Regions from separate parts of the Rahnella sp. EDr1-12 genome, predicted to be linked through region 2. Evidence: predicted binding sites of a transcription regulator. Region 2 holds the regulator's gene; the other holds the start of a gene.
The links. The regulator LexA, encoded in region 2, represses DNA repair genes until DNA is damaged. The targets are predictions, from matches to a motif close to TNCTGTATGTACATACAGNA.
Positions count from the first base shown of each region.

Region 1: ACO0U8_RS14330 (DinI-like family protein) is a predicted target of LexA. The motif match lies at 3,520-3,539, and genes of this name have one in related genera.

Region 1 is NZ_JBLZNY010000003.1:81,284-87,635, forward strand. It holds gene ACO0U8_RS14320 (pyocin knob domain-containing S74 family peptidase) at 1-1,286, shown strand, start outside; gene ACO0U8_RS14325 (DUF2767 family protein) at 1,365-1,556, shown strand; gene ACO0U8_RS14330 (DinI-like family protein) at 3,225-3,500, opposite strand; partial or broken gene ACO0U8_RS14335 (porin) at 3,696-4,187, shown strand; gene ACO0U8_RS14340 (RrF2 family transcriptional regulator) at 4,398-4,883, shown strand; gene oqxB (multidrug efflux RND transporter permease subunit OqxB) at 4,972-6,352, opposite strand, start outside.
Region 2 is NZ_JBLZNY010000001.1:2,030,223-2,036,574, reverse strand. It holds gene ubiC (chorismate lyase) at 1-211, shown strand, start outside; gene ubiA (4-hydroxybenzoate octaprenyltransferase) at 253-1,119, shown strand; gene plsB (glycerol-3-phosphate 1-O-acyltransferase PlsB) at 1,214-3,694, opposite strand; gene ACO0U8_RS09340 (diacylglycerol kinase) at 3,835-4,203, shown strand; gene lexA (transcriptional repressor LexA) at 4,323-4,931, shown strand; gene dinF (MATE family efflux transporter DinF) at 5,197-6,352, shown strand, end outside.

The sequences.
Region 1 (6,352 bases), on a different contig from region 2:
CCGCGCAGCTCGGTTACTACCAGTCACAGATGGACGGCTGGCAAACTATCATGACGGGAACTGGCACTGTCAGCGTGACAGCTCCTGACGGCACCGTTGTGAACATCAGCAGCTTTGCGAAACTGACCTCTGACATGGCGAAAGCTTATGCCGACGGTGGCCTTCTGAATGCCACAGTGACGCCAAACAGTCTGGGGAATGTGACTGATTTCAATATTTACTACCAGACAGCAAACGCCAATGCGATCGTTGCCAACGGATACCCGATTGCAAAAGCCGGGACGCTCTATGTGACTAAATCAGCCTATGGCTGCCAGCAAATGTACATCTCCTTTCAAGGAGAGACATATACCCGTGGTTTGACGGGTGCATTCACCCCTGCATCCCCTAACTGGTCTGAATGGGTTCCTCAGTACGGCAAAATACAAGTGCCTCTTGGTTCTGGCGTTAATGGCACCTTGCCGATTGTAAACGGTGGAACAGGTGCTGTAACCGCCGCCGCTGCCAGAACGGCATTGGGTGCTTACCCAACTACCGGCGGTACTATTAACGGTGCCGTTACTGCTACCGGAGCGGTCACCGGGGGCGCGGGCGGGGGTTTAGGCGTTACTGCGAGTGAACAGAACAGAGTGGAGGTGAATAACAACTCTGCCGGGGGGTCAGGCCCTGGTACACCGATGGGGTGGACGGTATACCGGTGGTACACCGAACTGGCGCAGACAGGTATTCGGCGCGCGGGGGACACTACGATCCAATCGTATTTCGTTGCGTTGTCTGGCGGCGGCGGATGGGAGTTTCTCCGAGGCGGCAATGCGACAGCGTCCGGCACCTGGACATCTGGATCAGATATCCGTCACAAGTTCGACATTGAAAAAGTAAAAAACGCATTAGCATCCGTTCTAACTTTTAACGGTTCTATCTACGGTAAAAAAGACGGGGGAAGAGAAGTCGGGCTGATTGCGCAGGATGTTGAACGGGCATGTAAAGAGGCGATCACCTACAACGGTGACAGGAAGTTTAGCGACGGTACCGTTATCCCCAACTTCAAATACCTGAACACAACAGGCGCGGCAGCGGCGTATCACACGGAGGCTATCAAGACTCTATTCGAACTTGTGGAGTTGGCACTGGATAAGCCGGATGATGCAAGAGCACTGATCGCAAGCATCAAAGAGCAATCCGAAGTTATTAAAAATACCGCGATTGAAAATGAAGACCCGCGGATGGAAGCGCCACCTATCTTTGATGTCCCCAGCTCCGAAGATTATGAAGAACCCACCACATAAATTCTTACCTTGCCTATAAGCACGGGCTTTCCTAACCTATTAACAAGGGTGAGCAAAGTCATATCGATAGGTGAACATATGGACGAATCAGAAAAGTACGCCGAGATGTGTGTGATTCTTGGGGATGTTGTCTTTGGTTTGCGTCAAAATGGTTACGAAATCAGCCGTGAAAACTTAATAAAGGTTTTCGCTAATAAGCGCATGCATTGCGTCAGTGAGCGTGAGGCAGAGTGTTACCAGTCTATTATCAACAAGCTTTCTGATGCATAAAAAACCACCATAGGCGGGTAATGAACATCAGTTTTTACATCTGGAAATTACAGGGGTAGAACGCATTGACTATAACGCGAACATGTTAACTCAAGCGGAAGAGTAGCTAATCATAAGGGTTTAGTTTTTTAGGTGGGGTAAGGTGGAAGTGTAGATTTAGAAATGGCACCTTAAAAGCTAAGAATTCATTAACGCTCATTTTGCGAACGAAAAATAATTTCACTTAGTAGTAATTTATATTATCTTGGCAACTTAACTAAAATAAATAGTCTTTTATCAAAGTTAAATTATTTTATTAACTAATAAGAGGGATTTCTCACGGTGGTGAACATTGATTTCATTGGTTTTTATAACTAAAGTTTATAAATGTATTTTATTTATCAATAATCATTATCTATATCATTCATTCTGGACTTGACCACCCAAAAAACCAGCCCGATGACCAAAACCAAAACGACAATCACAATCAATGTGGTTTTCACAATATTTTGAGCCTTTTTTCATTCAAACTCTTGTGACAATAATTCTACTCTTACGGTACATATAAGTTATCTTAAAATTTAAATTATTTTTGTAATAAATTTGTACAATGAATACTAATCAATATCTTAACCATTATTATCTGATAAGAAAAAAGAATGCTCGCTGGCTAGGTTGGGAAATTCTTGTTCCGGAAATTTCAAAGGTAAATCTATCCCTACATTGAGATTTTTGCGTTGCCTGAGGGAAGCCCTTTAATGCAGTAGTTAGGTGCTCAAGTGAACACATCCCTCTACGACGCCAGGAATAATGTGTTTGACGACATGCCATGCATTTGAAGGTTTAAGCAAATCTGTGTGCTAATCTCAGTGAAAAACTACTTGAGGTTGATATGCATACTGAAGAAGAAAATTTATTAGTCAGAAGAGAAATTGGGGACGCAGTATTGGCTGTGCTTGAGCAGGGTAGAGTGGTGAGTGTAGAGAGCATAATTACATACATTAATATTTAAAATCAATAATTTATACATATGCAATGCCAAGACAGATATAGGCATGCTGTAAACTTACTGATAAAGAACTCATAAAAAAGACCGCGACAGGCGGGCAATAAACATCAGTTTTTACAGTTGAACTTTACTTGAGATAGAACGAAATAAAGATAGCATGGCAATCAAATCTCAATCCGTCAGATCAGTGCCCATAAATGAGGTTGTTTGCTGAATTGGCGGTGTTAGGGCGTAAAAAAGCCTCCGCGAACGAAGGCCAGTGAATCGCCACTAAATTTAGTTTTGGAACGAGAGCGATGCTCCCAAAAGCATAATAGTAGCTCTTGAGAATTTGGCTTATGAAACATGGTTTAGTAATTAAAGAAATCCCCCCCGTTTTGATTATTAAAAAAGAGCCCGCGTTAAAGGCGGGCAAAAATCAAAGGTATCAATATTACGCTTCTGGATGGCGGTTATCCCACCCACTCTAAAGATTAGCTAATGCTTAGATATTCACCATAAAACAGGTAAAAAAAGAGCCCGCGTTAACGGCGGGCTATCAGTAGGTAGGTACTCATGGCCTTGGCAGGCTTGCTGATCTTTTGTCAGCTGCTATGAGAATAGTGCAGGGCGGTGATTTTGCCAGATTACAGGCACAAAAAACCCGGCGCATTGGCCGGGTTATATTTCAAAAGGTTGCGTTAAACCCATTCGGGCAACTCGCGAAGTGAGTATTTGGGTTTCCCATCGACAATCTGAGTGCAAAGAAACATCTCTTCAACTATTCCCGCCAGAACTGCCTTCCATGCTTTGCTGGCGTCCGTGTTGATGCTGCTGACCGTCACCATCGGTTTAACCTTCACGTCAGCATCAGGAAAGGTGCCATGCACGCGTTTGGTCAATTCAGCCAAGATCAGCGCGTTGGCGTTCGGTACACCGGCCATGTTTCTTTTGTCGTAAATCAGCTCAACAAACATAAAATCGCCCAAACAAGTTAACTGGTTATACATACAGCAATGTTTGTTTTTGTAAAATAAAACCCTTCTGCAAAACTAATTTTAATTCGTTGAAACATATAGGGATAGGAAGAGATATTTGCAAACCAAAAAACTTGATAATTAGGTTGTATTAATAATATAAAACAATAGGTTAGTGCATATTTAATTACCTAGGATTTCGGTATGGGTATCAGTGCAGGTGCAGCTTATGCCTCTTCTGACCGTACTAATGATCAAACTGCTGATAACCGTGGTGACAAAGCTGACGTCTGGACAGTTGGCGCGAAATACGACGCAAATAATGTCTACCTGGCGACCATGTATGCTGAAACCCGTAATATGACCATGTACGGCAATGACGGCATTGCAAATAAAACGCAGAACTTTGAAGTCACTGCACAATATCAATTCGACTTCGGTCTGCGTCCGGAAGTTTCTTACCTGCAGTCTAAAGGTAAAGACCTGAACAACGGCAATGGCGGAAAAGACAACGACAAAGACCTGGTTAAATACGTTTCTGTTGGCGCGAACTATTACTTCAACAAAAATATGTCCACCTACGTTGATTATAAAATCAACCTGCTGGACAACGATGATGATTTCTACGAAAACAACGGCATCTCTACCGATGATGTTGTTGGCGTTGGCATGATCTACCAGTTCTAATTTCCTGACCAAAAGTCTTAGAAATAGCCTAAAGAAAACCCATCTCCGGATGGGTTTTTTTGTGCCCAAAACGTGACTTTCTGTGCGTTAACGCCGTCCCCGCCTTCAATAATGCAACAGTCTTTGTTATATTATTGACCAGCTCACGTACAGGGTTATTCCTCTGTGATAGGGTGCTTAACCTAAGACTTGGTTTCTCAGGACAATGAAATGTTAGATTATCGCTTTCCGACAGCCATGCAGATGGTGTTTTGTATCGCTCAGTCCCAAAAGGCTGAACAGCGCTGCACCAGTGCGATCTTAGCTACAGGTCTGGAAGCCAACTCCAGCTTCATCCGCAAACTGATGGTGCCACTGACTCAGCATGGCATTATCGTCTCAACGCTTGGCCGCACCGGCTCGATTCATCTTGGCCGCCCGGCGGAAGACATTACGCTGCGTGATATTTACTGCGCCGTGATTGAAGACAAACGCCTGTGGGCCGCACGTCCCGATGTGCCTGCCCGCTGTGTTGTCAGCGCCAATGCCTGTACCTATTTTAAAAATATCGTGAATGAGGCTGAAGAGGCGTCGTTACAGGTGCTGGGTCGCCATACGGTAGCCGATGCGCTGGCCGAGTTTGAACGTGGCGGCAAGTACAAATGCACCAAAGACCTGGCTGCGGAATACGCAGATAAGTCGCTCTGCACGAAATAAACATCAGCCATCTGATACTCACTTCGCGACATTCAGACGTAAAAAAGCCGGGATAATTTCCCGGCTTTTTACTTTCTGTCATTACCAATCAGACTGTCTGCGTCTCCTGCACCGCATGCTTACGCGTCACCAGCTTGCGCAGTGCCACATAAAATACCGGCGTCAGGAACAACCCGAACAGCGTCACCCCCAGCATTCCGGAGAAAACGGTGATGCCCGTGACGCCGCGCACTTCTGCACCAGCGCCGTGACCGAGGATAAGCGGTATTGTCCCGGCAATAAAGGCAATGGACGTCATGACGATAGGGCGCAGACGCAGGCGACAGGCTTCGAGCGCCGATTCCACAATCCCTTTGCCCTGCATCTCCAGCTCGCGGGCGAATTCGACAATCAGGATGGCGTTTTTACATGCCAGCCCCATCAGCACCACCAGCCCGACCTGAACAAAGACGTTGTTATCACCCCCTGTCAGCCACACGCCAAACAGCGCTGAAAGCATGGTCATCGGCACAATCAGGATCACCGCCAGCGGCAACGTCCAGCTCTCATAAAGTGCAGCCAGTACCAGAAACGCCAGCAGAACCGACATCGGGAACACAATCAGCGCGGCGTTACCCTGTGTTGATTGCTGATAGCTCAGATCTGTCCATTCGATATTCATGCCATTTGGCAGGAGGTTTTTGGACATTTCTGTCAGCTCGGTCATCGCTTGTGTCGAAGACAAAATGCGCGGATCTGCATCACCAATCAAATCTGCCGCCGGATAACCGTTATAGCGGATAACCGGATCAGGCCCGTAAGTGGTGGTGATGTTCAGCATACTGCCGATCGGCACCATTTCACCTTTGTCATTTCGGGTACGCAGATTGGCGATGTCTTCCACGCTGTCGCGGAACTGGCCGTCAGCCTGCGCCATCACTTTCCAGGTGCGTCCGAACCGGTTGAAGTCATTGATGTATGACGAACCGAGATACACCTGCAAGGTACTGAACAAATCATCGAGAGAAACGCCCTGTGCCTTGGCTTTATCGCGGTCAATATGCGCATCCAGCTGCGGAACGTTGGCCTGATAAGAGGAGATAGGGAAGCCCATTCCCGGCGTTTGCATAATCGAACCGGACATCGTGTTGATCGCCGTCTGCAACGCGCCGTAGCCCAGACCTGCACGATCCTGGATATACAACGAGTAACCGGAACCCTGGCCTAATCCGAGAATTGGCGGTGGCATAATCGAGAAGGCGAAACCTTCCTGAATCTGCGAGATCTTGGCGTTGATTTCGGCGTTAATTTCCGCCGCCGTGCGGGTACGTTCGCCCAGCGGTTTCAGCGCAAAGAACACCGTGCCGGTATTTGGCGTATTGGTGAACTGCAAGGCGTTCAGCCCCGGAAATGCCACAGCATCACTGACGCCGTCGGTGCTCAGCCCCAGCGCACTGATCTTGCGGATCACGGCATCGGTGCGTGACAGC
Region 2 (6,352 bases):
TCTCGGCACCGTGCCGCTTGGACGCTACCTGTTTAGCGGCAATAATCTGACCCGCGATTACATTCATCTCGGGCAGTTACAGAGTGAGCGGGGCGATCTGTGGGCGCGCCGCTCGCGTCTGCGCCTTTCTGATAAACCGCTGCTGCTGACGGAAATCTTCCTGCCAGATTCACCGGTTCACCGCCCAGAGGGCAAAGTGAGCGGGACATGACCCAAACTAATCAACAAGGAGAACAGAGAGTGTCCGCAAGTATGCCGCAGGGTACCTGGCGTGATTATTGCCGTCTGATGCGTATTGATAAGCCCATCGGTTCGCTGTTGCTGCTGTGGCCGACGTTGTGGGCGCTGTGGCTGGCCGGTGGCGGCATGCCTTCGGCTAAAATTCTCGTGGTGTTTGTGCTTGGGGTCTTCTTCATGCGCGCCGCCGGCTGTGTGGTGAATGATTACGCCGATCGCAAAATCGACGGCCACGTCAAACGCACTGCCAACCGCCCGCTGCCGAGCGGGACTATCAGCAGTATGCAGGCCAAAATGTTGTTTGTCGGGCTGGTGCTGGTGTCTTTCCTGCTGGTTCTGCTGCTCAACCGCATGACGATATTGTTATCTCTGGCCGGGCTGGCGCTGGCGTGGGTGTATCCGTTCATGAAGCGTGTCAGCCATTTACCGCAGTTTGTATTGGGTGCGGCTTTTGGCTGGGCGATCCCGATGGGGTACGCCGCCGTCAGTGAGACGCTACCGCTGAGCTGCTGGTTATTATTCCTTGCGAATATCTGCTGGACGGTGGCCTACGACACGCAATATGCGATGGTTGATCGCGATGATGATGTGAAAATCGGTGTGAAATCCACGGCAATTCTGTTTGGTCGTTTTGACACGCTGATTATCGGATTGCTGCAACTGGCGACGCTGGTTCTGATGGCCGTTGTCGGGCATCTTTCACAGCTTGGCGCGCCATTCTACTGGTCGCTGCTGCTGGCCGCTGCGCTGTTTGTCCATCAGCAAAAGTTGATTGCCAAACGTGAGCGTGACGCCTGTTTTCTGGCCTTCCGCCAGAATAACTACGTGGGCCTGGTGCTGTTCCTCGGTATTCTGATGAGCCTGCAGGCGTTCACTTTCTAAGTTTTCAGCCAGAAGAGCGCGCATAAAAAACGCCCGGACTTTTACAGAGTCCGGGCGTTTTGTTTTCTGCCATTCATCGCGTTACTGCGGGCGATCAGTGGTCAGTGTCGCGCACATCCATCTTAGGCTCAGCCGGAGGTTCCGTTGGCTGTGGCAGCTCTGAAGGCATACCGGCGCTCTCGATAGTGAGTTTGATATCCGGCGTCATCAGGTCACTCAGCATGATGTAAATCTCACGCGTTTGTTCCTGAATCGCATCCCCGCTGTCGCTGATATAGCCTTCTGCGCGCAGAGTGCCGACCAGCGTCGAGAAGACGGCTTTATCGAAGAACTCAGGGGCATTGATGCCGTGCAGCACCGACAGGCGCTGAGCCATAATCCGGCTCTCTTTTTCCAGCGCACCACGGTTGATGCTTGGATTCGTGGTGAGCAGGGAGAAGGTGATCGCATAACGTTGCAGCGTTTCACGCACACCCGCAGCCAGCAGTTGCAGCGTGCGGATACGCGCCGGGTTCAGCGATAACTCATCATCTTCCAGATGAATAATCTGCTGACGTGCCAGCTCAAGCGTCAGCACATCCAGCACCTGCGGCAGCTCGGCTTTGTCGAAATGCATAAACAGTTCAGCTTTCAGCATCGGATAAATCAGCTCAACCTGACGCAGTAATTCCGCGCGGCTAACCTGACGATGGTGCATCACAATGCTCGAAATCAGCGACGGCAACACCAGCATATGATGGATGTTGTTGCGGTAATACGTCATCAGCACGGCCTGTTCACGCGGCAGAACGATGATGTCGCCAATGTTATCTTTTTCGACCTGGAACTTGTTCATGTTCAGCGCGTGATCGAGCAACTGATTAGCGGTCAGATCAGGCACGGTCGAATCCGCGTTATACGGCACATTGCGCAGCAATTGCAGATAACAGTCGATCTGTTCGGTCAGCTGTTCGCGGGTCAGTGAGCGCTGACGCGATGCCAGCAGCGCGGTGCAACACAGGTTCATGGCGTTAGCCGCCGCTGAGTTGTTGATACGCACCATAATCTGCTCAGCCAGATCCTGCACCGTTGGCGTCAGCCAGCTCGGACGTTGCGCTTCAATAGGGTCGATCGCTTCACGCCAGGTTGGTACGTTCTGGTTCAGATAAGTGGTCAGATGCAGCGGCTCGCCGAAGTTCACATAACCCTGGCCGAGGTTGCGCAGTTTACGCAGGCCATTGAGCATCTGGGTCAGGCTCTCTTTTTCTTTGGTCGCGCCGCGCAACTCTTTGGCGTAAGTGCCCACTTCCATCACGTGCTCGTAACCGATGTAAATCGGCACCAGCGTAATCGGACGTGAACCGCCGCGCAGCATGGCCTGAATGGTCATTGCCAGCGTACCTGTTTTTGGCTCCAGCAGGCGTCCGGTGCGTGAACGGCCCCCTTCCACAAAATATTCGACTGAATAACCGCGGCTGAACAGTTCGCCCAGATATTCGCGGAAAACGGTCGAATACAGTTTGTTGCCTTTAAAGGTACGGCGAATGAAGAACGCGCCCAGACGGCGGAAAATCGGGCCGGCTGGCCAGAAATTCAGGTTGATACCGGCAGCAATGTGCGGTGGCACCAGCCCCTGGTGATAAAGCACGTAAGACAACAGCAGGTAATCCATGTGGCTGCGGTGGCAGGGCACATACACGATTTCCTGTCCGTCTTGCGCTAACTGGCGTACGCGCTCGGCATTGTTGACGTTGATGCCCTTATACAGGCGGTTCCACGTCCAGCTCAGCACGCGGTCAGAAAGGCGCACGGCTTCATAAGAGAAGTTTGCGGCAATTTCCTCCATCAGTGCGATAGCGTTTTGCTGGGCTTTTTCATGAGAAATTTTCTTGCTGCGCGCTTCGTCTTCAATCGCTTTTTCGATGGCTTTAGAGGCCAGCAGCTTATTGAACAAATCCTGACGGGCAGGAAGACGAGGACCGACGGCCGCCAGACGCAGACGGGAGAAGTGCATACGCGCTACGCGGGCCAGTTTCTGCGCGATGGTTTTATCCGTCCCGTGCTCGGTCGCCATGTAGCGCAACGAAACGGTATTGGAGAAACGGACAAAACTGTCGCGGCCCAGCCACAATACGGCGAAGAATTTCTGGATCCCGTTCAGCACGCGCAGATGCGGCGTGTCCTGACCTTCACGGCCTGGTGCCCGACCGAACATCACCGACACCGGCAACATCTGAATGTCTAATTCCGGGTTATTGCGGTGCAGGTCCAGATAGTCATGGAACAGCTTTACGGATTCCTGCTTCGGCGTGTAATACGAGAACACGCGCGGGCCTTCCGCGATAAACACGTGGCTTGGCAGCAGCGTTCCGTCGATATCCAGCGGGATCAGGGGATCGGGCAAATTCTGGGCGAGACACTGCGCACGCAGGGTCAGCAAATCTGCTTTGGAGTTATAAGGTAATACGTACAGGATCGGGCGCGTCGGGTCTAAGTGCAACTCGGTAACCGGATCTGTAGGTATGACTTTGCTCTTTACCAGCATCGAAAGCGGTAAATTCAATAATGTGTAATAAAGTCTACGCCAACCTGACATAAAAACGTGAAGCCTCTTGTTAGCCATTTCGCCGCAAGGATACCAGAAAGCTCAAATGAGATCTGTGGTGATGAGATACCATTAAACCGCTAAAATGCATCAAACACCCGAAGGACAACCCCTCAAGGATCAGTAACAGAATGGCGAACCAAGTCACTGGATTTACCCGAATTTATAAAGCAGCCGGTTACTCATGGAAAGGGCTGAAAGCGGCATGGCAGAATGAAGCTGCCTTTCGTCAGGAAGCCAGCGCTGCTATCCCGTTAATTTTTCTCTCTTTCTGGTTCGATGTCAGCAGCATTGAACGCATCTTACTCATAGGCTCAGTGGTGCTGGTTTGCGTGGTCGAACTGCTCAACAGCGCCGTGGAATGTGCGATTGACCGCATCGGACCTGAGTTCCACGTTCTTTCTGGCCGTGCAAAAGATATTGGCTCGGCTGCCGTACTGCTCACCATCATATTGGCGATTTTTGTCTGGGTCAGCATCTTTTGGCCGCGATGGTTCTGATTTGGAATCTGTCTTCCAGTAATCGTGCTTATGCACTGTTTTTATTCAATCTTAGGTTTTCATTGCCCGTTTAGCTGTATATACTCACAGCTAGACTGTATAAACAACCAGGGGGCGGAATGAAAGCTTTAACGACCAGACAACAAGAGGTCTATGACCTGATTCGCGATCATATCTCCACCACGGGTATGCCACCAACCCGCGCGGAGATTGCCGCTCGTCTTGGGTTCCGTTCCCCGAATGCTGCGGAAGAACATCTGAAAGCGCTGGCACGTAAAGGCGTGATCGAGATTGTTTCCGGCGCGTCACGCGGTATTCGTCTGCTGATGGAAGAAGAAGAAGGTTTACCGCTGATCGGCCGCGTTGCCGCCGGTGAACCTCTGCTCGCTCAGCAACATATCGAAGGGCATTATCAGGTTGATCCGGCGATGTTTAAGCCGAGCGCCGATTTCCTGCTGCGTGTCAGCGGTATGTCGATGCGTGATATCGGTATCCTCGACGGCGATTTACTGGCTGTTCATAAAACGCAGGACGTGCGTAATGGTCAGGTTGTCGTAGCCCGTATTGATGATGAAGTCACCGTGAAACGCCTGAAAAAACAGGGCAGCGTGGTGCAGTTATTGCCGGAAAACAGCGAGTTCCAGCCTATCGTGGTGGATTTACGTGAGCAGAATTTCAGTATTGAAGGGTTGGCCGTAGGCGTTATTCGCAACGGCGACTGGATTTAACCTTCGTACTTCGGGCTATCTCTGTGTTGGCTGCCTTCGCGAACCCTGGTCACATACTTGTGTATGCCCCCGACGTTCGTTCAGTTGCCGCCTTGATGTAACTCGAATGACTGGGTCAAATTGTTGATCCAAAGGGTCATGTTTTTGATTTGCGGGTCGTGAGCCGCCTCTGACATACCGCTAAGCTTTAACGTTTCATCTCGTCGCCCCTCTCGGGGCGATGTCATTTACAGGCATATCCCGAACCTCCGGCATGAGATTCTCTATGCAACAACATTCCCTTCTTCAAAAGCTAAAACACACCTTTTTGAGCCCGACCGATAAAGCCCTCTGGATGCTCGCGCTACCGATGATTTTTTCCAATATCACCGTGCCGTTGCTGGGGTTAGTGGATACGGCAGTGATCGGTCATCTCGACAGCCCCGACTATCTTGGCGGCGTTGCGGTCGGTTCGATGATCACCACCTTCCTGTTTATGATGCTGCTCTTTCTGCGCATGAGTACCACCGGTATGACCGCTCAGGCGCTCGGAGCGCAAGACAACCTGTTGCTGGCCCGCGCGTTCGTACAACCCTTTCTTCTGGCCGTGCTCGCCGGTGTGGTGATCTTGCTTTTCCGCCACCCTCTGATGGAAGGCGCTTTTCACATCGTCGGCGGGAGCCAGTCTGTGCTTGAACAGGCGCGGCTTTTTCTGGAGATCCGCTGGTACAGCGCCCCTGCGTCTCTGGCAAATCTGGTGATTTTGGGCTGGCTGCTTGGTATCCAGTACGTGCGCGGGCCGGTAATGCTGCTGATTGCCGGTAATCTGCTGAACATCGTGTTGGATCTTTGGCTGGTGATAGGGCTTGGCTGGAATGTCCGTGGTGCCGCCACGGCCACGGCCTGCTCAGAATATTTTACGCTGTTTATCGGATTGTTTTTGGTCTGGCGCGTGATGCAGCGCCGGGGCATCAGCCCTGCGCTGTTAACCTCTGCCTGGCGCGGTGATCTGCGGCGGCTGTTAAGTCTTAACCGCGACATTATGCTGCGCTCACTGCTTCTTCAACTTTGCTTTGCCTCACTGACCATTCTGGGGGCGCGTCTGGGCAGCCATATTGTGGCGGTCAATGCCGTGTTGATGAATCTTCTGACCTTCACCGCTTTTGCGCTCGACGGTTTTGCTTACGCCATTGAAGCCCATTCAGGTGAGGCGTTTGGCGCCCGCAATCGCGAAAAATTGCTCAATGTCTGGCGTGCCGCATGCCGTCAGGCCGGGCTGGTCGCTCTGGCATTTGCACTGATATACGCGCTGACCGGTGAACAGATTATCAATGCGCTGACGTCGTTACCGGAGCTGCGCCAGCTGGCCGATCGTTATCTTGGCTGGCAGATTGTTCTGCCGCTGGTGGCGGTGTGGTGTTATCTGCTCGACGGGATGTTTA